Regions from separate parts of the Streptomyces sp. NPDC051913 genome, predicted to be linked through region 2. Evidence: riboswitches for the same ligand, from Rfam matches in the RefSeq annotation. Region 2 holds a riboswitch; each other region holds the start of a gene.

Region 1 (7,095 bases), on a different contig from region 2:
CGCACCTCGACGTCGGGGCAGACGAACCGGACCATCGCCAGGATGCGCAGACAGCGCTGCGGGGTGAGGTTCCACTCCTTGGCCAGCGGGGTGCCCTCGAAGGGGATCAGGAAGTTGACCGGAACCGAGTCCGGGTCCAGCTCGCGCAGCGAGAAGACGACGTCGATCAGGTCCTCGTCCGACTCGCCCATGCCCGCGATCAGACCCGAGCAGGCCGACAGACCCGCCGCGTGCGCCTTCTGCACGGTGTCGACGCGGTCGGCGTAGGTGTGCGTCGTCGTGATGTCCCCGTACGTCGCCTCGGACGTGTTGAGGTTGTGGTTGTAGGCGTCCGCGCCCGCCTCGCGCAGCCGCTCGGCCTGGCCGTCGGAGAGCAGCCCCAGACAGGCGCAGACCTCGACGTTCTCGTGCCGGTCCTTGATCGCCTTGATGGTGCCCGCGACCCGGTCCACGTCCCGGTCCGTCGGACCGCGTCCGGAGGCCACCAGGCAGACCCGCTTCGCGCCACCGGCGAGACCCGCGGCGGCGGCCTTGGAGGCCTCGTCGGGCTTGAGCCAGGTGTACTTCAGGATCCCGGCCTCGGAGCCCAGCCGCTGCGAGCAGTAGGAGCAGTCCTCGGGGCACAAGCCGGACTTGAGGTTGACGAGGTAGTTCAGTTTCACCCGTCGGCCGAACCAGTGCCGGCGCACCTTTCCGGCCGCGGCCACCACGTCGAGCAGGTCGTCGTCGGAAGTGGCGAGGACGGCGAGCGCCTCCTCGCGGGTCGGCAGCTCGCGCCGAAGCCCCTTGTCCACCAGCGTGTTCAGCAGGTCCATGAAAGCTGATCCTGTCCTAAGGAGCCGTCTCCGGCCAAGGAGAGTTCGTACAACAGCGGCCATTCACTGTGTGGGTATTGCCACACAGTGGGCGGCTGCTTGTCCCACTAGTGTCTGTTCGCTGCCTACAAAACCCCCGGAGGACCCATGGCGTTCGGCTGGATCGACGAGCAGGCGCGGCTGCGCCGCCGCGCCGGACTCGTACGGACCCTGCGCCCGCGCCCCGCCGACTCCCCGCTCCTGGACCTCGCGAGCAACGACTACCTGGGTCTGGCCCACCATCCCGACGTGGTGGAGGGCGCCGCGCGGGCCGCGCGGACCTGGGGCGGCGGGGCCACCGGCTCGCGGCTCGTCACCGGCACGACCGAGCTGCACACCGAGCTCGAACGCGAGCTGGCCGAATTCAGCGGTTCTGAAGCGGCTCTCGTCTTCTCCTCCGGTTACGCGGCCAATCTCGCCGCGGTCACCGCACTCGCCCCGCACGGCTCGCTGATCGTCTCCGACGCCGGGAACCACGCGTCCCTGATCGACGGCTGCCGGCTGGCCCGCGGCACCACCCAGGTGGTCGGGCACGCCGATCCGGACTCCGTGCGCAAGGCGCTCCAGACGTATGACGGGCCGGCCGTCGTCGTCTCCGACACGGTGTTCTCCGTCGACGGCGACGCCGCTCCGCTGGCCGTGCTCGCCGAGGCGTGCCGGGAGCACGGCGCGGGTCTGGTGGTCGACGACGCCCACGGCCTGGGCGTGCTCGGCGACGGCGGCCGGGGCGCCCCGCACGCGGCGGGGCTCGCGGGCGCCGACGACGTCGTCGTGACGGTCACGCTGTCCAAGTCGCTGGGCAGCCAGGGCGGCGCCGTCCTCGGCCCGGCCCGGGTGATCGACCACCTGGTCAACGCGGCACGCACGTTCATCTTCGACACGGGCCTCGCCCCCGCGGCGGCCGGAGCCGCCCTGTCGGCGCTGCGCCTGCTGCGCCGCGAGCCGGAGCGGGCGGCCCGGGCGCGTGAGGTGGCCGCCGAACTGCACGCACGGCTGACCGCCGCGGGGCACGAGGCGGTACGTCCGGACGCCGCGGTGGTCTCCGTGCGCGCGCCGTCCCCGGAGGAGGCCGTGCAGTGGGCGGCCGACTGCCGTACGGCAGGCCTGTCCGTGGGCTGTTTCCGTCCTCCTTCCGTGCCCGACGGCATCTCACGGCTGCGGTTGACCGCCCGCGCGGACCTCTCCGAGGCGCAGATCGAACGCGCTGTACATGTGATCGGTGAGACACGACCATGAGTCGGCGTGACACGGCCGTGTGCGGACAGAACTGATCAGAACGCGGCCGTGAAGCCCGCCCAGCTCTCGGGGGAGAAGAGCAGCGCGGGTCCGGACGGGTCCTTCGAATCGCGTACGGCGACGAGTCCGGCCTGCGGGCCGGGCCCGGGCCGGGCGGTCTCCACACAGTTGTTCGCTCCCGTGCTGTAGCTGCTGCGCAGCCAGTGCACGTCGTGCAGATCGGTACTGGTAGGTACGTTCCGAGGCAGTGCAGACATGGTGCCTCCTTACGCGCCGTCACCTATCCCGGCGATGTAATCCAACGAGTCCTCGGGCGAAAGGGCGTGGATCTGAAGGGTGTTGAAGGCCTCGGTGTAGGCCCGGAGGTCTTCTTTCCGCTCCAGGTAGAGGCTACTCGTCAAGTGGTCGAGAACAACCACGTCCAGATCAGAAGTGCGCGAAAAAGAGAAGATAACGAAAGGGCCGGTGATGCCGATGTGTGCTCCCGCGGCGAAGGGCAGCACCTGAAGCCTGACTTGGGGAAGCCGGGCCGCCTCGATGAGCCGCCGCAGCTGCCGGGCCATCACCTCGGGGCCGCCGATCTCCCGGCGCAGCACTCCCTCGTCGAGCACCGCGGCCAGTTCCAGCGGGGGGTCGGCCCGTAACACGTCCTGCCGGGCCAGCCGTACCTCGACCAGCGCGTCGAGCCGTTCGTCCCGCTCGCCGTCGAGGCCGTCGAGGCCGCCGACCGCGGCCCGGGTGACCGCACGGGCGTACTCGGGCGTCTGCAGGAGCCCCGGCACGACGGAGATCTCGAGCGTACGCATCGCGCTCGCCTGCGACTCCAGGCTGATGAAGTCCCGGTACGTCGGCGGCAGCACCCCGCGATAGGCGTGCCACCAGTGATGGCGTCCCGCCCCGGCCTCGTCGGAGCCCGCCAACACCAGGAGCAACTCCCGCAGTTGGCCGTCGTGCACCTCGTAGGCGTCCAGGAGTAACCGCACATCGGCCGGTTTCACGCCGCTCGCGCCGGTCTCGATCCGGCTCACCTTGGACTGGTGCCAGCCCACCAGCCGGGCCGCCTCACCACTGGTGAGCCCCGCACCGGTGCGCAACGCACGCAGTTCGGCGCCCAGTTTCCGGCGGCGTACCGCGGGACCGTGCTGCATGGGCTACTCCTTACTCCTTCCGGGCCGCCCAAATACGGTCTTCCGTCGGAGAGTTCACCGCTTCGAGCGACAGATATATGCATATCTTGGTGGATCGGCACCGTGACCGGCCTGGTAATGGCAGTCTGGCGAAGAAGCACCAGTCCGGGACCGTACTCGAACCATCCGCTCCGTGTCGGGCTGCGGTCCCGTGGGAAAGGGACGACGTCGCCATGGCAGACCATCTGGAAGCATCCGTCACTCTGCCGAGCGATCCCGCCTCGGTCTCCGCGGCCCGCGCCTATGTCCTGAGCACCCTGGCGGAATGGGGGCTGCCGGCGGACACCGAAGCGGCGGAGACGATCCGGCTGATCGTCTCCGAACTCGCCACCAACGCCGTACAGCACACTTTCGGGCAGTCACCCACCTTCACGGTGGACCTCCACCTCGACCGTGACGAACATCTGCGCATCGGGGTCACCGACAGCCACCCCCGCTTCCCGAAGCGGCTGCCGGCCGCCGTCCAGCAGGACAACGGCCGCGGCATGGTGATCATCCGCTGGCTCACCGCGGAGCACGGCGGCAAGCTCAGAGTCCGGCCGACCCGCGAGGGCGGCAAGACCGTCTCCATCGAACTCCCGTGGACGGTACCGGCCGAGCCGGTGTCGGCGGCGGGACAGCAGGAACCCTAGACACCGGCCTGTCTCGCGCGGCCGAAGGCGCCGCGGAGCAGTGCCCGGAAGGCGTCCGCCGCAGGGGCCGTTCCGTCGGCCCGGTGGGCGACCGAGATCGTACGGCGCAGTTCCCCCGTCCCCAGCGGCCGGGTCCCCACCGGAGTGACCGCCGTCCGCGCCACCATCTCCGGGACCACCGCGATCCCGAGCCCCGCACTGACCAGCGCGCACACCAGCGCGTACACCGGAGTCGCCACCAGGACGGACGGCGTGGCCCCGGCCCGGGCGAGGAGCGCCTCCACGCCGCGCCGGGCGGGATGGTCAGGGGCCATGCTGATCAGCGGCTGCCCGGCGAGTGCGGTGAGAGGCAGCCGCGAGGTGTCGCTCGTGAGGACGTGCCCCGGGGCGGTCACCAGCACCAGTTCCTCCACCAGGACCGGCTCCGCGCTGACGGACGCGGGGAGCTGCACCGGGTCCGCGGGTTCGTAGGAGTGCGTCAGCGCCAGGTCCACGTCACCGGCGGCCACCGCCTCCACCCCGGCCGGCGGTTCGAGGTGGGCGACCGTCAGCTCCACGTCCGGATGCGCCCGGCGGAACGCGCTCAGCACGGACGGCAGCAGATGGATGCCCGCGGTCTGGAAGGTACCGAGCCGCAGCGTGCCGCCGGACAGCCCGGTCAGCCGGGCCAGTTCATGCCGGGCCTGCTCCAGCTCGTCCAACACCCGGCGCGCCCGCGCCGCGAGCAGCTCGCCGGCGCCCGTGAGCCGCGCGCCGCGGTGATGCCGTACGAGAAGCGCCGTGCCCGCCTCCCGCTCCAGTTTGGCCAGTTGCTGCGAGAGCGCGGGGGTGGTGTACCCGAGGCGCTCGGCCGCCCGGGTGATCGAGCCGGCCTCGGCGACCGCGACCAGGGCGGCGAGGCGGTTCGGATCGTACATACGGGCCCCCAGGCTAAAGGGATGCTTAAGGCGGACCCAGAATATTCGACATACCTGCTGAAGGCTCCGGCACGGCACGCTGGACGGCATGGACGGACAGCTCATCGCCTTCACCGGGGTCGCCGCCGGCATGGTCGCCATGCCCGGCGCCGACTTCACGGTCGTCGTACGCAATGCCCTGGTCTCGCGCCGGGCCGGTGTCGCGAGTGCCCTCGGCGTCGCGGGCGGGCTGCTGCTGCACACGGCGCTCGCGGTGGCCGGGGTCGCCGCGGTCCTGGCGGCCGTACCGGCGCTGTTCCGTGCGCTCCAACTGCTGGGCGGCGCCTATGTGCTCTACCTCGGCGTACGGACGCTGCGCTCGCTGAGCCGTCCGTACGGCGCGGTCGAGGAGTCCGGGGGCGGCGGCGTGCGGCCGGTGTGGCAGGGGTTCGTCACCAATGCCCTGAACCCGAAGGCGCCCATCACCTTCCTGAGCCTGTTGCCGCAGTTCGTGCCGGCGGGCCGGCCCGTGCTGCCCCGCACGCTGCTGCTGGCGCTGATCGTGGTCGTGCTCGCCCTGGTGTGGTTCCCGGCGGTGGCGCTGCTGGTGGACCGGCTGGGCCGGTGGCTGCGGCGCCCGCGGGCCGCACGGCTCGTCGCGGGGGGCACGGGGGCCGCGCTGAGCGTGCTGGGCGTCGTGCTGCTGCTGGAACCGCTGGCGGGCCTCGGCTGAGAGCCCCGCGGGGGTGACGGCCGGTCAGGTGGCCGTCACCCCCACGGGAGAGTCACCGGTCCGCTCGGCGGGGAGCTACTTGACCCGGCCGTACCAGACGCTGCTCGACCAGATCTTCTCGAGCTTCACGACCTCCCCGCTCTTCGGGGAGTGCCAGATCTTTCCCTTCCCGGCGTAGATGCCGACGTGGTACACGTTCGACCCCGAGTGGAAGAACACGAGGTCTCCGGCCTTGCGGCTGCCGGAAGAGATGTGGCGGGTCTTGTTGTACTGCTGGGCCGCCGTGCGGGGCAGGGTCTTGCCCGCCTTCTTGTACGAGTACAGCGTGAGCCCTGAGCAGTCGAACCTGTGCGGTCCCGTGGCGCCCCACTTGTAGGGCGAGCCCTTCTTGGAGGCCGCCACCTGAAGTGCCTTCGTCGCCGGTGTCGCGGCCTCCGCGTCGGAGGCGACGCCCGGGATCACGATGGAGCCGCCCACTGCGGCGATGGTGAGGGCCGAGGCCGTACCGGCTCGGGCCATCAGCGACGGGACACGATTGAGCGCAGACATGCGCAACCCTTCGTCAGCCGCCTGTGAAGGATGACCTGTCGGATTCGGGCTGGCGAAGTTGCCCGGCCGCGTTGTCGCGGCTTCACCCCAAGGGCTGCTCGGACCGGTCTCCCCGAAGGGAGCGACCTTCCCGGCGACCCGTCTTGCCTGGGTCCTCCACTCCTGCCGATCCACTCCTGTCGACCGGTCATCCGGGCGGCGGCAGGACTCGGCGTCCGCCCGGACCGCCCCGCCGCTGCGGCGGGGGCTTGTCGTCAGACAGGGATCTTCACGCACTCAATGCCGAAAAACCCAATGGAATCGGGGATTTGTGTTGTTACTCACCACTCACCCGTTCGGGTGGACACTCCTCTGTTCGAGCGACCGTCGAGGGGCCCGAGGAGCCTCGGACCAGCGACGGAACACCTCATTCCGGCCCTGGGCTACGCGCGTTGCGCAAGCCTGACGGGCCCGCAAAACTACTGCTGGCTACGCCATATGGGGGTACGTCTTTTGGTGCGTTTGAAGGCCGGTCCGGACGCCTCGTGTCGCGACATCCGGTCCGGACCGGTGCCGGTGCGTCAACTGTCGGAGTGCGGCGGCACCATGACCCGCGCCGTGCGCCGCTCCCCGTCCAGGACGCGCAGCGCCCGGGTCAGGGTCGCCGCGTGCAGTTCGGCCTCGCCCCGCTGGTGCATCGTCGCCAGCGCGTCGCGCAGCTCGGCCGCCTTGGCGACCAACGCCTGGGCGGCCCGCAGCCCGCGGTAGGTGTCCCCGGGGTGCGCGGGGTTGATCCGGCCGAGCAGATCGACCACGTCGAGATAACGGTCGATCAACTCGCCCTCGGCGCGCGTCAGCGCGGGCAGCGGAGGCAGTTCGGGTGGGAGCATCGCCCGCTCACCGGGTGTCGGACGAGGGGCGCGACGCCCGGCGGCCGGGGACGATCCGATCCACCAGGCCGTGTTCCAGGGCCTCTTGGGCGGTGAGGATCTTGTCCCGCTCGATGTCCTCGGTGACTTGCTCCCGCGT
Region 2 (7,095 bases):
CCTACCGCCTGCCGCACGACGGCACGCGCGAGGCCGACGCGGCCGACCTGGCCCTCACCGTCCTCGGCGGCGGCGAGTCCTCCCGCCTCTACAACCGGCTCGTCCGCCGCGACCGTACGGCCGTCGCCGCCGGATTCGGTCTGCTGCGGCTGGCCGGAGCGCCCTCCCTGGGCTGGCTGGACGTGAAGACGTCCGGTGACGTCGAGGTGCCGGTCATCGAGACGGCCATCGACGAGGAGCTCGCGCGGTTCGCCGCGGAGGGCCCCACGGAGGAGGAAATGGAGCGCGCCCAGGCCCAGTTGGAGCGCGAGTGGCTGGACCGCCTCGGCACCGTCGCGGGCCGCGCCGACGAACTGTGCCGCTACGCGGTCCTGTTCGGCGACCCGCAGCTCGCCCTCACCGCGGTCAACCGCGTCCTGGAGGTGACCGCGGCGGAGGTCCAGGAGGTCGCCAAGGCCCGCCTGCGCCCCGACAACCGCGCGGTGCTCGTCTACGAACCCGTCTCCGGGGAGACCGCCGAGGACGCGGACCCGCCCGAGGACCCCGAGGCCGAGGCCACCGTCGAGGCCGGCGACAAGAACGAGGAGGCGGCCAAGTGACCGAGCTCGCCACGATGGAGTTCCACCCCCAGCCCCAGGCGGGCGAGGCCAAGCCCTGGGCGTTCCCGGCCCCCACGCGCGGGACGCTCCACAACGGCCTCACCGTGCTGCGCTGCCACCGCCCCGGCCAGCAGGTCGTCGCCGTCGAGGTCCTCCTCGACGCCCCCCTGGACGCCGAACCGGCGGGCCTGGACGGCGTCGCCACGATCATGGCGCGTGCCTTCTCCGAGGGCACCGACAAGCACTCCGCCGAGGAGTTCGCCGCCGAGCTGGAGCGCTGCGGCGCCACCCTCGACGCGCACGCCGACCACCCCGGCGTCCGGCTGAGCCTCGAAGTCCCGGTCTCCCGGCTGCCCAAGGCGCTCGGGCTGCTCGCCGACGCCCTCAGGGCGCCCGCGTTCGCGGACGACGAGGTCGAGCGCCTGGTCACCAACCGCCTGGACGAGATCCCGCACGAGCTGGCCAACCCCTCGCGCCGGGCAGCCAAGGAGCTCTCCCGGACCCTGTTCCCGGCGGACCTGCGCATGTCCCGCCCCCGCCAGGGCACCGAGGAGACCGTCCAGAACATCGACTCGGCGGCGGTACGCGCCTTCTACGAGAAGCACGTCCGCCCGGCCACCGGCACTGTCGTGGTCGTCGGCGATCTCACCGACCTCGACCTGGACGCGCTGCTCGGCGACACCCTCGGCTCGTGGACCGGCTCCGCGGCCGAGCCGCGCCCGGTGCCGGCCATCACCGCCGACGACACCGGCCGGGTCGTCATCGTGGACCGCCCCGGCGCCGTCCAGACGCAGCTGCTGATCGGCCGTATCGGCGCCGACCGGCACGACCGCGTGTGGCCCGCGCAGGTGCTCGGCACCTACTGCCTCGGCGGCACCCTCACCTCCCGCCTGGACCGCGTCCTGCGCGAGGAGAAGGGCTACACCTACGGCGTGCGTTCGTTCGGGCAGGTCCTCAGGTCCGCCCCGGACGGCACCGGTGCCGCGATGCTGGCCATCAGCGGTTCCGTCGACACCCCGAACACCGGCCCCGCCCTCGACGACCTGTGGACGGTGCTGCGCACCCTCGCCGCGGAGGGACTCACCGACGCCGAGCGCGACGTCGCCGTGCAGAACCTCGTCGGTGTGGCACCGCTCAAGTACGAGACCGCGGCGGCCGTGGCGAGCACGCTGGCCGACCAGGTCGAGCAGCATCTGCCCGACGACTACCAGGCCACGCTGTACCGGCAGCTCGCCGCGACCGGCACGGTCGAGGCCACCGCGGCGGCCGTCAACGCCTTCCCGGTGGACCGTCTGGTGACGATCCTGGTCGGCGACGCGGCGGCCATCAAGGAGCCCGTGGAGGCTCTCGGCATCGGTGAAGTGACCGTGGTGTCGGCCGAGTAGAAGCACACGCGCGTGAAGGGGCTCTGGTGACGGAAGCGTCACCAGGGCCCCTTAATGTCCGAATAATGAATGAATTGCAGGCTGGTTGCCTGTTTGCCCTGTGGGATGCGCTACAAACTGCCTGATCTGTTTGGGGATTGAAAGTGGCCCCCCTTAGCGTCGTCCGGGCTGTTCGTCACGCAGTGCGCCGCGCCCGCGGCACCGGACAGCCATCGCCGAGTCCCCGTACGGCGCGAGCCAGGGGAGCCGGGGACCCATGCAGTCCCTGGGGTGAATCGGACGCCCGCGCGTCAGCGAGGGGGTCCGTAGGAGACCTTCCTGCTCCGAACCCGTCAGCTAACCCGGTAGGCGAGAGGGAAGGAAAGGACCAGCCACTACATGGCGTTCACGCGCCCCACCGGGAAGCATCGTGCCCCGAGCCGGATGAAGCGCTCCACCGCCCGCGCGGCCGGGATCGCGGCGCTCACCACCACCGGCGTCATCGGCACCCTCGCCGCCCCGGCCCTCGCCGCGGAGCCCGCGGCCGAGCAGACCGGCCTCATCCCGGTCGTCACCATCGGCGACTCGGTCGCCGACCAGATCGACGCCCAGGCCGAGGCCCAGGAACAGGCCGCCGAGGAGGCCGCGCAGAAGAAGGCCGAGGAGCTGGCCCGCAAGAAGGCCGCCGCCAAGGCCAAGAAGGAGCGCGAGGCCAAGGAGCGCGCCGCCCGCGCCGCCGCCGAGCGCAAGCGCCTCAACTCCTTCGTCGCCCCGATCTCGGGCTCGTACATCTCCACCGGCTACAAGGCCGGCGGCGCCGTCTGGTCCTCCGGCAGCCACACCGGGGTCGACTTCCACGCCGCCAGCGGCACCTCCGTCCACGCGGTCGGCTCGGGCACCGTCGTCGAGGCCGGCTGGGGCGGCTCGTACGGCAACAACATCGTGATCAAGATGAACGACGGCACGTACACCCAGTACGGCCATCTGTCGTCCATCGGGGTCTCGGTCGGCCAGACGGTCACCCCGGGCCAGCAGATCGGCCTGTCCGGCGCGACCGGCAACGTCACCGGCCCGCACCTGCACTTCGAGGCCAGGACGACCGCCGAGTACGGCTCGGACATCGACCCCGTCGCCTACCTGCGCTCGCACGGTGTGAACGTCTGACGCCCGGTGTGAACGTCTGACGACGGATCGCAGGATCTCCCGGAACCCCGGCTCACCCGAGCCGGGGTTTCGCCGTTTTCGGTACCCGGCTGTCCAAAAAATATCCATGGATTCCGGTCCGCCATCGGAAATTCCCGTTCTTTGCAATAGAGTCACTGAACACACGTCAATCATCGACGTTTCACGGGGATTAAGACGGAGGTCGGTCATGCGTATTCCGGCGCACTCGGTATGCACCGCGATCAGGGACGACATCGTCTCCGGTGTCCACGAGCGCGGCAGCCGCCTCACCGAGGAACTCCTCGCCCGCCGCTACGGCGTCTCCCGTGTCCCCGTCCGGGAGGCCCTGCGCACGCTGGAGGCCGAGGGCTTCGTGGTGACGCGGCGGCACGCGGGCGCGTGCGTCGCCGAACCGACCGAGCAGGAGGCCGCCGACCTGCTGGAGATGCGGATGCTCCTGGAGCCGCTGGGCGCCTCCCGGGCCGCCCAGCGCCGCACCGAGGCACACCTCAAGGTCCTGCGCGGCCTGGTCAGGCTGGGGCAGGAGCGGGCCAGGCGGGGCAACAGCGAGGATCTGCGCTCCCTGGGCGGCTGGTTCCACGAGACGCTCGCGCAGGCCTCCGGCAGCCCCGCGCTGACCTCGATGCTGACCCAGCTGCGCCACAAGATCTCCTGGATGTACACCGTCGAGGCGCCCGCCAACCCCGCCGAGTCCTGGGCCGAGCACGGCGCGATCGTCGACGCCGTGGCGCGCGGCGACGGGGAACGCGCGCGTACGGTCACCGCGCTGCACACCGAGCGCTCGACCGCCGCGCACCGGCTCCGATTCCGCGCCGCGGGAGATCGGGCCGACCGTGTGAGGAACTCGCAACCTCCCGTAAACATGACGAGCCTGCGGCATTAACACGAGAGCCGTATACAAAGAGGGAAGTAATTCGCGGGGGAGAATTTCTGCTGCCCGTGCGAGGGAATTGGAAAGGGCTCGCCCGATAAACTCGGACGAGCCCTTCAGTGGTGCCGTGATTCAACCGGCCCCGATAAATCAGACGGTCTCGGGAAGCTCCTCGAGCCCCTCGGAGACCAGCTTCGCCAGACGGTCGAGGGCGGCGTCCGCGCCCTCGGCGTCCGAGGCGAGGACGATCTCCTCGCCGCCCTGGGCGCCCAGGCCCAGGACCGCCAGCATGGAGGCCGCGTTGACGGGGTTGCCGTCGGCCTTGGCGATCGTCACGGGGATACCGGAGGCCGTGGTGGCCCGGACGAAGATGGAAGCGGGGCGGGCGTGGAGGCCCTCGGCCCAGCCGACGTTGACGCGGCGCTCAGCCATGTGATGCTGCCCTTCGGTGTTCAGGGTTGTCTAGACCAGTTTCCCACACGTGAAGTGTCTCCGGAGCGGACCTTCGTCCCCTCCGGGGTGAGTCGTCGGACCGCGGCCTCGGTCCGGCTTCCGTCCTCTTGCGATCCTGTCGCGCTCTCCACAGACTGCCTCGCGCCGTTGTCGTACGCGAGCCGTACTCTGGGGCCCATGCAGACCTCGTCGGACCGGCACGAGTACCCCTCCCACTGGGAGGCCGACGTGGTGCTGCGCGACGGCGGCACCGCGCGCATCCGCCCCATCACCGTTGATGACGCCGAGCGCCTGGTCAGCTTCTACGAGCAGGTCTCGGACGAGTCGAAGTACTACCGCTTCTTCGCGCCCTACCCGCGCCTGTCCGCAAAGGACGTCCACCGCTTCACGCACCACGACTTTGTGGACCGGGTGGGACTCGCCGCCACAGTCGGAGGCGAGTTCATCGCCACCGTACGCTACGACCGCATCGGCGCCGACGGAATGCCCGCGACCGCGCCCTCCGACGAGGCCGAGGTCGCCTTCCTGGTCCAGGACGCCCACCAGGGACGCGGTGTCGCCTCCGCCCTCCTCGAACACATCGGCGCCGTCGCCCGCGAGCGCGGCATCCGCCGCTTCGCCGCCGAGGTGCTGCCCGCCAACACCAAGATGATCAAGGTGTTCATGGACGCCGGGTACACCCAGAAGCGCAGCTTCGAGGACGGCGTCGTGCGCCTGGAGTTCGACCTCGAACCCACCGACCGCTCGATGGCCGTGCAGTACGCACGCGAACAGCGAGCGGAGGGCCGGTCCGTGGAGCGGCTGCTCAAGCCCGGCTCGGTCGCCGTCGTCGGCGTCGGCCGCACCCCCGGCGGGGTGGGCCGCAGCATCCTCGACAACATCCGCGAGGCCGGTTTCACCGGCCGCCTGTACGCCGTGAACAAGGCCTTCACCGACAAGGAGCTCGACGGGATCCCCGCGCACCGCTCGGTGCGCGACATCGAGGGCCCCGTCGACCTCGCGGTCGTCGCCGTGCCCGCCGAGCACGTCCCCGAGGTCGTCACCGAGTGCGGCGAACACGGAGTGCAGGGCCTCGTCGTGATCTCCGCCGGATACGCCGAGAGCGGCCCCGAGGGACGCGAGCGCCAGCGCGAACTCGTCCGGCACGCGCGCGCGTACGGCATGCGGATCATCGGCCCCAACGCCTTCGGCGTCATCAACACCAACCCGGACGTCCGGCTCAACGCCTCCCTCGCCAACGAGACCCCACGGCCCGGCCGCATCGGGCTGTTCGCCCAGTCCGGCGCCATCGGCATCGCCCTGCTGTCCCGACTGCACCGACGCGGCGGCGGCGTCACCGGGGTCACCGGCGTCTCCACGTTCGTCTCCTCGGGCAACCGCGCCGACGTGTCCGGCAACGACGTCCTCCAGTACTGGTACGACGACCCGGACACCGACGTCGTCCTCATGTACCTGGAGTCCATCGGCAACCCCCGCAAGTTCACCCGCCTCGCCCGCCGTACCGCGGCGGCGAAGCCGCTGGTCGTGGTCCAGGGCGCCGGTTCCGCCCCTCAAGGGCACGCCGTACGGGCCACGCGGCTGCCGCACGCCACCGTGTCCGCGCTGCTGCGGCAGGCCGGCGTCATCCGCGTGAACACCATCACCGAGCTGGTCGACACCGGCCTGCTCCTCGCCCGTCAGCCCCTGCCGCGCGGCCCGCGCGTGGCGATCCTCGGCAACTCCGAGTCGCTCGGACTGCTCACCTACGACGCCTGCCTCTCCGAGGGGCTCAGGCCGCTGCCCCCGCTGGACCTGACGACGGCCGCCTCGGCGAAGGACTTCCACGCCGCGCTCTCGCGCGCGTTGGCGGACGACACGTGCGACGCGGTCGTGGTGACCGCGATACCGGCGGTCGGGGAGGGCGCCGCCGGCGACGCCGCGCTCGCGGAGGCGCTGCGCTCGGCGGCCGAGCGGGTGCCCGGCAAGCCCGTCCTCGTCGTCCACGTGGAGCTGGGCGGGCTGGCCGAGGCTCTCTCCGCCGCGACCAGCACGGCACCGCAGGCCGCGACACCGAGCGCGTCCCACCCCTTCCGTGCCCTGGACCGCCTCGCCGCCAAGGACCCCGAGGAGACTTCCAAGGCCGGCCCCCGCCTCATCCCCGCCTACCCCGCCGCCGAACGCGCGGTCCGCGCCCTCGGCGAAGCAGTGAAGTACGCCCAGTGGCGGCGCGAGGCGGCCGACCCCGGCAAGGTCCCGGAGTCCATCGACGCCGCCATCGACGAGAAGGGCGCCGCCCGGCTCATCGACGGCCTCCTCGCGCGCGGACAGGGCCTCACGCTCGGCGCCGACGAGACCTGCGACCTCCTCGGCAAGTACGGCATCCCCGTCCACCGAGCCCTCGCCGCCCCCACCCCCGACGACGCGGCCGCCGCCGCGCGCACCCTCGGCTACCCCGTCGCCCTCAAGGCCACCGCCCCCCACCTGCGCCACCGCGCTGACCTGGGCGGCGTCCGGCTCGACCTCGCCGACGAGGAACAACTGCGGCGCGCGTACACCGAGTTGACCGAGCTGTTCGGCGCGCCCGAGGAGCTGCGCCCGGTCGTGCAGGGGATGGCCCCGCGCGGCGTGGACACCGTCGTACGGG
Region 3 (7,095 bases), on a different contig from region 2:
AGGTTCGGGGCGAAGCCGCCCTCGTCGCCGAGGCCGGTGGACAGGCCCTTGGTCTTCAGCACCTTCTTGAGGGTGTGGTAGACCTCGGCGCCCCAGCGCAGCGCCTCGGAGAAGGACTCCGCGCCGATCGGGGCGATCATGAACTCCTGGATGTCCACGTTGGAGTCGGCGTGCGAGCCGCCGTTCAGGATGTTCATCATCGGCACCGGCAGCAGGTGCGCGTTCGGGCCGCCCAGGTAGCGGAAGAGCGGGAGGTCGCTGGCCTCGGAGGCGGCGTGGGCGACGGCGAGGGAGACGCCGAGGATGGCGTTGGCGCCGAGGGAGCCCTTGTTGTCGGTGGCGTCCAGGTCGAACATGGCCTGGTCGATCAGGCGCTGCTCGGTGGCGTCGTAGCCGACCAGCTCGGGGCCGATCTGCTCGATGACGGCGAGGACGGCCTTCTCGACACCCTTGCCCATGTAGCGGTTCGGGTCACCGTCGCGAAGCTCGATGGCCTCGAAGGCGCCCGTGGAGGCGCCGGAGGGGACGGCGGCACGACCCGTGCTGCCGTCGTCGAGGCCGACCTCGACCTCGACCGTGGGGTTGCCTCGGGAGTCCAGGATTTCCCGGGCTACGACGACGTCGATGGACGGCACGAGCATCTCCTTCTTGGGATGTGACGCGGCTACGGCACTGCCGCAGCGGCTCTGCGAGACGAGCCTAACCGGCTCAGGGCGATCGGCCACCGCGTGGACCGCCCCGTGGACAGAACCGAGAGTAAATTGTTTCCGAACGGAACAAAGAGATGGCGTAAAAAACCCCGCCCCGGTGCGTACGGGGGAACACGCACCGGAGCGGGGAGCCCGTGGGGGACGGGGGTGACCCTCACGAGGCCTTCAGTATGAGGACCACGGATGTGAGGGCGCTGTGGTTCAGCTGGGCGTTGCCCGGCTGCCCTACTTGAGGTGCAGCTGCTGGCCCGGGTAGATGAAGTCGGCGTCGCTGACGATGTCCTTGTTCAGCTTGAACAGCTTCTGCCAGCCGCCCTTGCCGTCGTGCTTCTCGGCGATGGAGCTGAGGGTGTCGCCCTTGACGACCTTGTACTCGCCATCACCCTTCTTGACCTTCTTGCCGGTCGGGGTGGTGACGGTCTTCTTGGCGGTCGTGCGCTCCGAGGAGCGGGACGTCGACTGCTCGGAGGAGCGGGTGCTGGTGCTGCTGTCGCTCGACGAGCTGGAGGAGCCGGAGGAGGACGAGCTGCCGCCGCCGGTGTAGGTGGCGCCGGACAGGCCCACACCACAGGTCGGCCAGGCGCCCTTGCCCTGGGCGGCGAGGACCTTCTCGGCTATCTCGATCTGCTGCGACTTGGAGGCCTGGTCGGCGGTGGAGGCGTACGCCGTGCCGCCGTACGCGGCCCAGGTCGAGGCGGAGAACTGCAGACCGCCGTAGTAGCCGTTGCCGGTGTTGATGGACCAGTTGCCGCCCGACTCGCACTGGGCGACGGCGTCCCACTCGGAGGCGGTGGCGGCGGAGGCGTTGCCGGCCGCCATCAGCGGGGCGGCGATGGCGACACCGGTGACGCCGGCGAGCGCGGCGGCGCGGGTGGCCTTGGACGGACGGCGGTGCTTGCCCTTGCCGGAAAACAGCATGGTGGATCCCCTCACCGACGCCTGCGAGGTGAGCTGTCGGGTTCGGGCCGGTTGAGTTGCCCGGCCGCGCATCTCCCGATGCGCGGCTTCACCCCAAGCCGGTCCAGCGTGAACTGCTGGGCCCGGCACTTACCTTGGGTCCCCCGCTCCTGCCTACGGCGCTTGACGCGACGACTGTTCCCGTACGGCCGCTGGCAGGATTCGGCGTTGCGGCAGCCGGGGCTCGTGGTGACGAGCGGTGTTGACCGTAGCCACGGAATCCGGGGAATTTCAAAGACGATCAGGGCTTCTGAGACTCATCCCACACTTTCGCCAAACCGGACATTCAGCGCGAAGCATGACGTGAACTCCCGCCGGTTTTCGCCCTATTCAGACCCGACTACGAGGGTCTGACCGGGCATGATGGCGCTCGGGTCGGTGCCGATGACCTTCTTGTTCACGGCGTAGAGCCGACGCCATCCGCCGTCGAGCCCAAGGGAGTCGGCGATGGAGGCGAGCGTGTCGCCCTCGCGGACGGTGTACGCCTTCTCGGCCGCGCTCGCACCGCGGTGCCGCCCGGTGCCCGCCTCGCTCTCGGCGCCATCACCGAGCGCGCCGATGTCGACGAGGCTCGAAGAACCGCCCTCCTGCCACGAGTTGTCCGATTCGACCTCATTGGCCGGAACTGTGGGCGAGCTGTCGGGCGACTGTGAATCGGCCACCCCGGAGTCGGACGTGTCCGACTTGGAAGACTTGTCCGGTGAAGCGGAGGGTGAGGCGGAGGCATCACCGGAGGCGCTCCCGGACGCGTCACCGGAGGCGTCGGTGGAGGCGTCACCCGACGAGTCGGACTCCGAGGAGTTGGACAACCCGGATGATTCCGACCCCGATCCGGACGCATCGGACGCGGAGCCGGCCGTGTCGGACGAGCCGCTCCCGACACCCGTGTCGACATCGGCCGAGCCGGAGTCCTTGCTCAGCCCGTTGAGCAGCCCGCAGGCGCCCCAGACGCCGACACCCTGGTCCGCGAGGACCTTCTCGGCGACGGCTATCTGCTGGTTGCGGCTGGCCAGGTCGGCGGTCGGGGCGTAGTCGAGGCCGCCGTGCTCCTCCCAGTTCTCCTGGGAGAGGCTGAGCCCGCCGTAGGTGCCGTCACCGTTGTTCTGGCTCCAGGAGCCGTCGGTCTCGCACTTGGCGACCTTGTCCCAGGTGCTCCCGTCGGCCGCGTTCGCGGCGGTGGCGGCGAGCAGCGGGATCGCGATGGCGGAGCCGGTCACTCCGGCCGCGACGAGAAGCGCCGGAGCTTGGCGGGGGCGACGGTGACGACCGTTCCCGGTGAGCATGCGGGGACCTTTCGGAGACAGCGGTGACCGGCGTGGCGGGTGGTGCTGGTCGCCACGCTGGTTGGTGAACGTATCGGCAGACGATCACTTGTCACAAGTTAATGCCGCGCAGATCACGTGAAGATCACAGAGATGAGGGCGTGTCACGTTTACAACGGCCTGCGCTCATGGCCGAGTTGGCGCGAACCCTGCTACGAGGTCGGCGTGAACTCGACCGGCAACGTCCGCAGCCCACGCATGATGAGACCGCCACGCCATCTCAAATCGGCAGAATCCGCCGCGAGTCGGAGGTCGGGGAGCCGGGTGAGCAGGGTGGCGAGCGCGGTCTGACCCTCCAGCCGGGCAAGCGGTGCGCCGAGGCAGTAGTGGATGCCGTGGCCATAGCCGAGGTGCTGGTTGTCACGGCGGGACAGGTCGAGCGTGTCGGGGTCCGCGAATCGTGCGGGGTCCCGGTCGGCGGCGGCGAGCACGACGAGCACGGGGTCGCCGGCGGCGATGTCCTGCCCTCCAACAGTGAGCGGCTGGGTGGCGAAGCGCCACGTGGCGAGCTCCACCGGGCCGTCGTAGCGCAGGAGTTCCTCGACACCGGTCTCCAGGAGGCCGGTCTCGCCTGCGGCGAGGGAGTCCTGGAGGCGGGCACGCTGGTCAGGGTGGGTCATCAGCGCAAACAGCCCATTACCCACCAAATTGACCGTGGTTTCGAACCCCGCGAACAAAAGGATGAAGGCCATCGCCGCGGCCTCGTTCTCGGTGAGATGCTCGCCGTGGTCGGACGCGCGGATAAGGCCGGAGATCAGGTCCTCACCCGGGACGGGATCGGCGGGGAGGCTCTCGCGCTTGCGGTGGATGAGCTCCAGCAGATACCCGCGCATCTTCTTCACCGACCGCGCGACCCCGCCGCGCGGCCCGCCCCCGTGCCGGATCATCATGCCTGCCCAGTCCCGGAAGTCGTCCTGGTCCTCGCGGGGGACGCCGAGCAGGTCGCAGATGGCGTAGATGGGGAGCGGGAACGCGAACTCGTGGATGAGGTCGGCGGAGCCCTGCGCGGCGAACCGGTCGATCAGCTGATCGGTCAACTCCTGCACGCGCGGGGCGAACTCGGCGACCCGGCGCGGTGTGAACGCCTTACTGACGAGCCGGCGCAGTCTCGTGTGGTCCGGCGGATCGATGTTGAGCAGATGCGTCATCAACTCCGCCTTGCGCTCCCCGGGGATGCCGGTCTTCCCCTTGGCGTGCGCGGGCTCGTCGTGGTGCGCGGGGTTCTTGCTGAGCCGCTGGTCGGCGAGGGCCTGCTTGGCGTCGGCGTAACGCGTGACCAGCCAGGCCTCCACCCCACTCGGCAACCGCGTCCGATGCACGGGTGCGTGCTCGCGGAGCCAGGCGTAGGCGGGGTAGGGGTCGGTGGCGAACTCCCAGGTGAAGAGTTCGGGGGCCGTGGGGGTGGTGCGCTCGGCGAGGGGCTGGTCGGTCACTCCTTGACGGTATCCGGGTTTTCCGCCGACACCCGCGCGGGCTCCGGACGACCCGTCTCGGCGGCCCTGCATACCACCGCCCAGCCTCGCCGGGCCGCCACGTACGGATGTCGGCGTACTAGGCACCCAGCCCCTCAGCCGCCCGAACCGCGTCCCGATAAGCCCGCGCCGCGACCCGCAGCGCCGCCTCCGGATCGACGCCCTCGGCCTCGGCGGCGGCTGCCAGTGCGAGCAGTTCGTAGCCGATGCCCTCGCCCTTCGGGAGCGTTACCGCCAGGCCCGCCGTGCGGACCCGTGACGCCAGTTTCGTGGCGAGGGCCAGGGCGGGCTGGCCGAGGGGGATGCCGTCCGTCACCGACTCGCGCTGTTTCTCTATCGCCTTGGTGCGCAGCCAGTGGGCCTTGACCTCCTCGGGGGTCGAGGCGGTCTCGTCGCCGAAGACGTGGGGGTGGCGGTGGATGAGCTTGGTGACGATGCCGCCCGCCACGTCGTCGATGGAGAAGGGGGCGTCCGGGTGCTCCTGTGCGATGCGGGCGTGGAAGACGACCTGGAGGAGGACGTCGCCGAGTTCCTCGCGGAGTTCGTCGCGGTCGCCGTCCTCGATGGCCTCGACGAGTTCGTACGCCTCCTCGATGCCGTACTTGGCCAGGCCCTTGTGGGTCTGCTGCGAGGACCAGGGGCATTCGGCGCGGATGCGGTCCATGACCTGGACGAGGTCGAGGAGGCGGGCGCCGGGGAGGTCGTAGGAGGCGGGGAGGAGTTCGAGGTCGGGCATGGACACGCGGCCCGTGCCGGCGAGGCGGGCGAGGCCGTCGGTGAGGGCCGGTTCGCCCTCACCGGTCGCCACGACGACCACGGTGTGACCGCCCGCGCAGGCGGCGACCAGTTCCTCCGCCGTCGGCGACGCCTCGTCGACCCTTGTCCCGGCCTCGCGCAGATACGGCAGCTGCGGGTGCGCGCCGTCGGCGCACAGCACGCGGTCGGCGGCGTGCAGTGTCTGCCAGGCGGGCCAGGACAGCAGGCCGGGGGCGACGCGGTGGCTGGTGGTCAGCAGGACGATGCGGCCGGGGGCCGCGGGGGTGTCCGGCGTGGCTTCGGGGCTGGTGGTGTTCACGGTTCGAAGCTAACCCACGCCGCCGACAGCCCCGCGAGTCATCCACAGCCCGGGTCAGGCCGTCTGCTGGGTTCCCGATGCCGTGACCTCGCGCACCCACGGCGTCTTGGCGTCGACGCGGCTGCTCTTCTCGACGTCCCAGGTGCCGTAGCGGGGGTTGAGGTCGACGTCGAGTTCCTTGGACGCCTTGGACAGCGCTGCCCAGAAGGCGGGCTGGCTGGTGTCGGTGCCGAGGGCGGCGGCGAGTTTCTGGGCCTCCAGCTGGAGGCGGAGGTTGTCGTCGAGGCGCTCGGGGGCGACGCCGTACTGCTGGAGCCAGGCCGTCTCCAGGGCCTTGGAGCCGCCGGCCTGCTGTTCCAGACCGGTGCGCATGGTCTGGATCTCCTTGCGGGTGACGGTGATGCCGGCGTCCTCGGCGGCGCGGTGCAGGACCTGGTCGAGGACCATGCCGTGCAGGGTGTCGCGGGCGAGGGTGCCGGTCTTGGCGATGGCCTGCGCGTACTGCGCGTCGTCCGGCAGCGCGGCGCGCTGGGCGTCGCGCACCTCGTTCACCCTGGTCTCCAGCTGCGCGACGGTGATCCGCTGGTCGCCGACGACGGCGGCCGCGCCGGGATGCGCGTCGCTGCCGCAGGCGGTGAGCAGCGGCGCCGCGAGGATCGCGGCGGAGAGGAGGAACGCGGTGCGACGACGGCGGTGCAAGGAAGCCTCCCGAGGAGATTGTGCGACGGTGCACAAAGTCTTGCGGTGATCGATGGTAGGCAGTGGGCAAGCTCTGGCCAACCCATTCGACCAACGATTCACCGGGACTTGGGGCACCGGCGCGGCACGGCGTGCCCTGTGCCCCGGGCCGAAGGCGTCCTGACGGGTCTCAGCCGCGTACCTGTCCCAGCCACTCCAGCGTCCGGCGTACCTCCGTCGCGAGGGGATGGCCGGGGCCGTGGAGGTGTTCGACGTCGTGGACGAGGCGGGCCAGGGTGTCGTGGGCGGCGGGGCGGTCGCCGAGGGCGAGGAGGAGGTGGCCGATGCGGCGGCGGATGTCGTGGGCCATGTCGGGGTCGCCGGCCACGTACTGGTTCTCGTAGAAGGGGAGCAGGGCTCGGTACTCCGCCAGGGCCGCCGCCGGTTCGCCCAGTTGTTCGAGGCACTGGGCGGCGTCGTGGCGGAAGCGGAGGGACTGGGGGTCGGCGTGGCCGGCCTCGGCGGCGCGTTCGTCGGCGAGGCGGCGCAGTTCGGGCAGTGCGCGCCGGTACTGGCCGTCGTCCATGAGCGTGGCGGCGTACTGCTTGCGCAGGGTGCGGACGACCGGTGAGTGCTCGCCGTGCTGCTCGGCCGCGGCGGGCAGGATCGCGCCGAGGATGTCGACGGCCTGGGTGATGCGGCCCTCGCCGAGGAGGCGCTTGACCTCGTCGACGGCGCGCGCGACGTCGGGTTTCTCGGCGGGGGGCGTGTGCGGCACGGCGGGCGCCGGCTGGGGCGCGGGCGTGCGGGCACGGTCCGGCCAGGGGGCGTGCGGGCGCAGGAAGGGGCGCGTGGGGTCGAGCGGCGCACCCGTGGGCATC

What was found. Region 2 has a riboswitch for cyclic di-AMP ahead of ACIHIX_RS05950 (M23 family metallopeptidase). Riboswitches for the same ligand answer to the same signal wherever they lie in the genome.
Region 1: it holds a riboswitch for cyclic di-AMP, as region 2 does, so the genes downstream of both, ACIHIX_RS27170 (C40 family peptidase) here and ACIHIX_RS05950 (M23 family metallopeptidase) in region 2, are expected to answer to the same signal.
Region 3: it holds a riboswitch for cyclic di-AMP, as region 2 does, so the genes downstream of both, ACIHIX_RS29270 (transglycosylase family protein) here and ACIHIX_RS05950 (M23 family metallopeptidase) in region 2, are expected to answer to the same signal.

The regions. Positions count from the first base shown of each region.
Region 1 covers NZ_JBIUCI010000009.1:163,627-170,721, forward strand. The annotation lists gene bioB (biotin synthase BioB) at 1-815, opposite strand, end outside; gene ACIHIX_RS27140 (8-amino-7-oxononanoate synthase) at 963-2,090, shown strand; gene ACIHIX_RS27145 (DUF397 domain-containing protein) at 2,126-2,347, opposite strand; gene ACIHIX_RS27150 (helix-turn-helix domain-containing protein) at 2,357-3,238, opposite strand; gene ACIHIX_RS27155 (ATP-binding protein) at 3,451-3,909, shown strand; gene ACIHIX_RS27160 (LysR family transcriptional regulator) at 3,906-4,826, opposite strand; gene ACIHIX_RS27165 (LysE family translocator) at 4,915-5,538, shown strand; gene ACIHIX_RS27170 (C40 family peptidase) at 5,614-6,087, opposite strand; cyclic di-AMP (ydaO/yuaA leader) riboswitch at 6,091-6,311, opposite strand; gene ACIHIX_RS27175 (hypothetical protein) at 6,648-6,956, opposite strand; gene ACIHIX_RS27180 (ATP-dependent Clp protease proteolytic subunit) at 6,964-7,095, opposite strand, start outside.
Region 2 covers NZ_JBIUCI010000002.1:126,252-133,346, forward strand. The annotation lists gene ACIHIX_RS05940 (M16 family metallopeptidase) at 1-599, shown strand, start outside; gene ACIHIX_RS05945 (M16 family metallopeptidase) at 596-1,984, shown strand; cyclic di-AMP (ydaO/yuaA leader) riboswitch at 2,188-2,350, shown strand; gene ACIHIX_RS05950 (M23 family metallopeptidase) at 2,363-3,127, shown strand; gene ACIHIX_RS05955 (GntR family transcriptional regulator) at 3,336-4,031, shown strand; gene ACIHIX_RS05960 (HPr family phosphocarrier protein) at 4,170-4,451, opposite strand; gene ACIHIX_RS05965 (GNAT family N-acetyltransferase) at 4,650-7,095, shown strand, end outside.
Region 3 covers NZ_JBIUCI010000010.1:241,252-248,346, reverse strand. The annotation lists gene eno (phosphopyruvate hydratase) at 1-641, opposite strand, end outside; gene ACIHIX_RS29270 (transglycosylase family protein) at 936-1,628, opposite strand; cyclic di-AMP (ydaO/yuaA leader) riboswitch at 1,632-1,799, opposite strand; gene ACIHIX_RS29265 (transglycosylase family protein) at 1,994-2,950, opposite strand; gene ACIHIX_RS29260 (cytochrome P450) at 3,142-4,422, opposite strand; gene ACIHIX_RS29255 (nucleoside triphosphate pyrophosphohydrolase) at 4,541-5,536, opposite strand; gene ACIHIX_RS29250 (SurA N-terminal domain-containing protein) at 5,591-6,235, opposite strand; gene ACIHIX_RS29245 (protein kinase) at 6,405-7,095, opposite strand, start outside.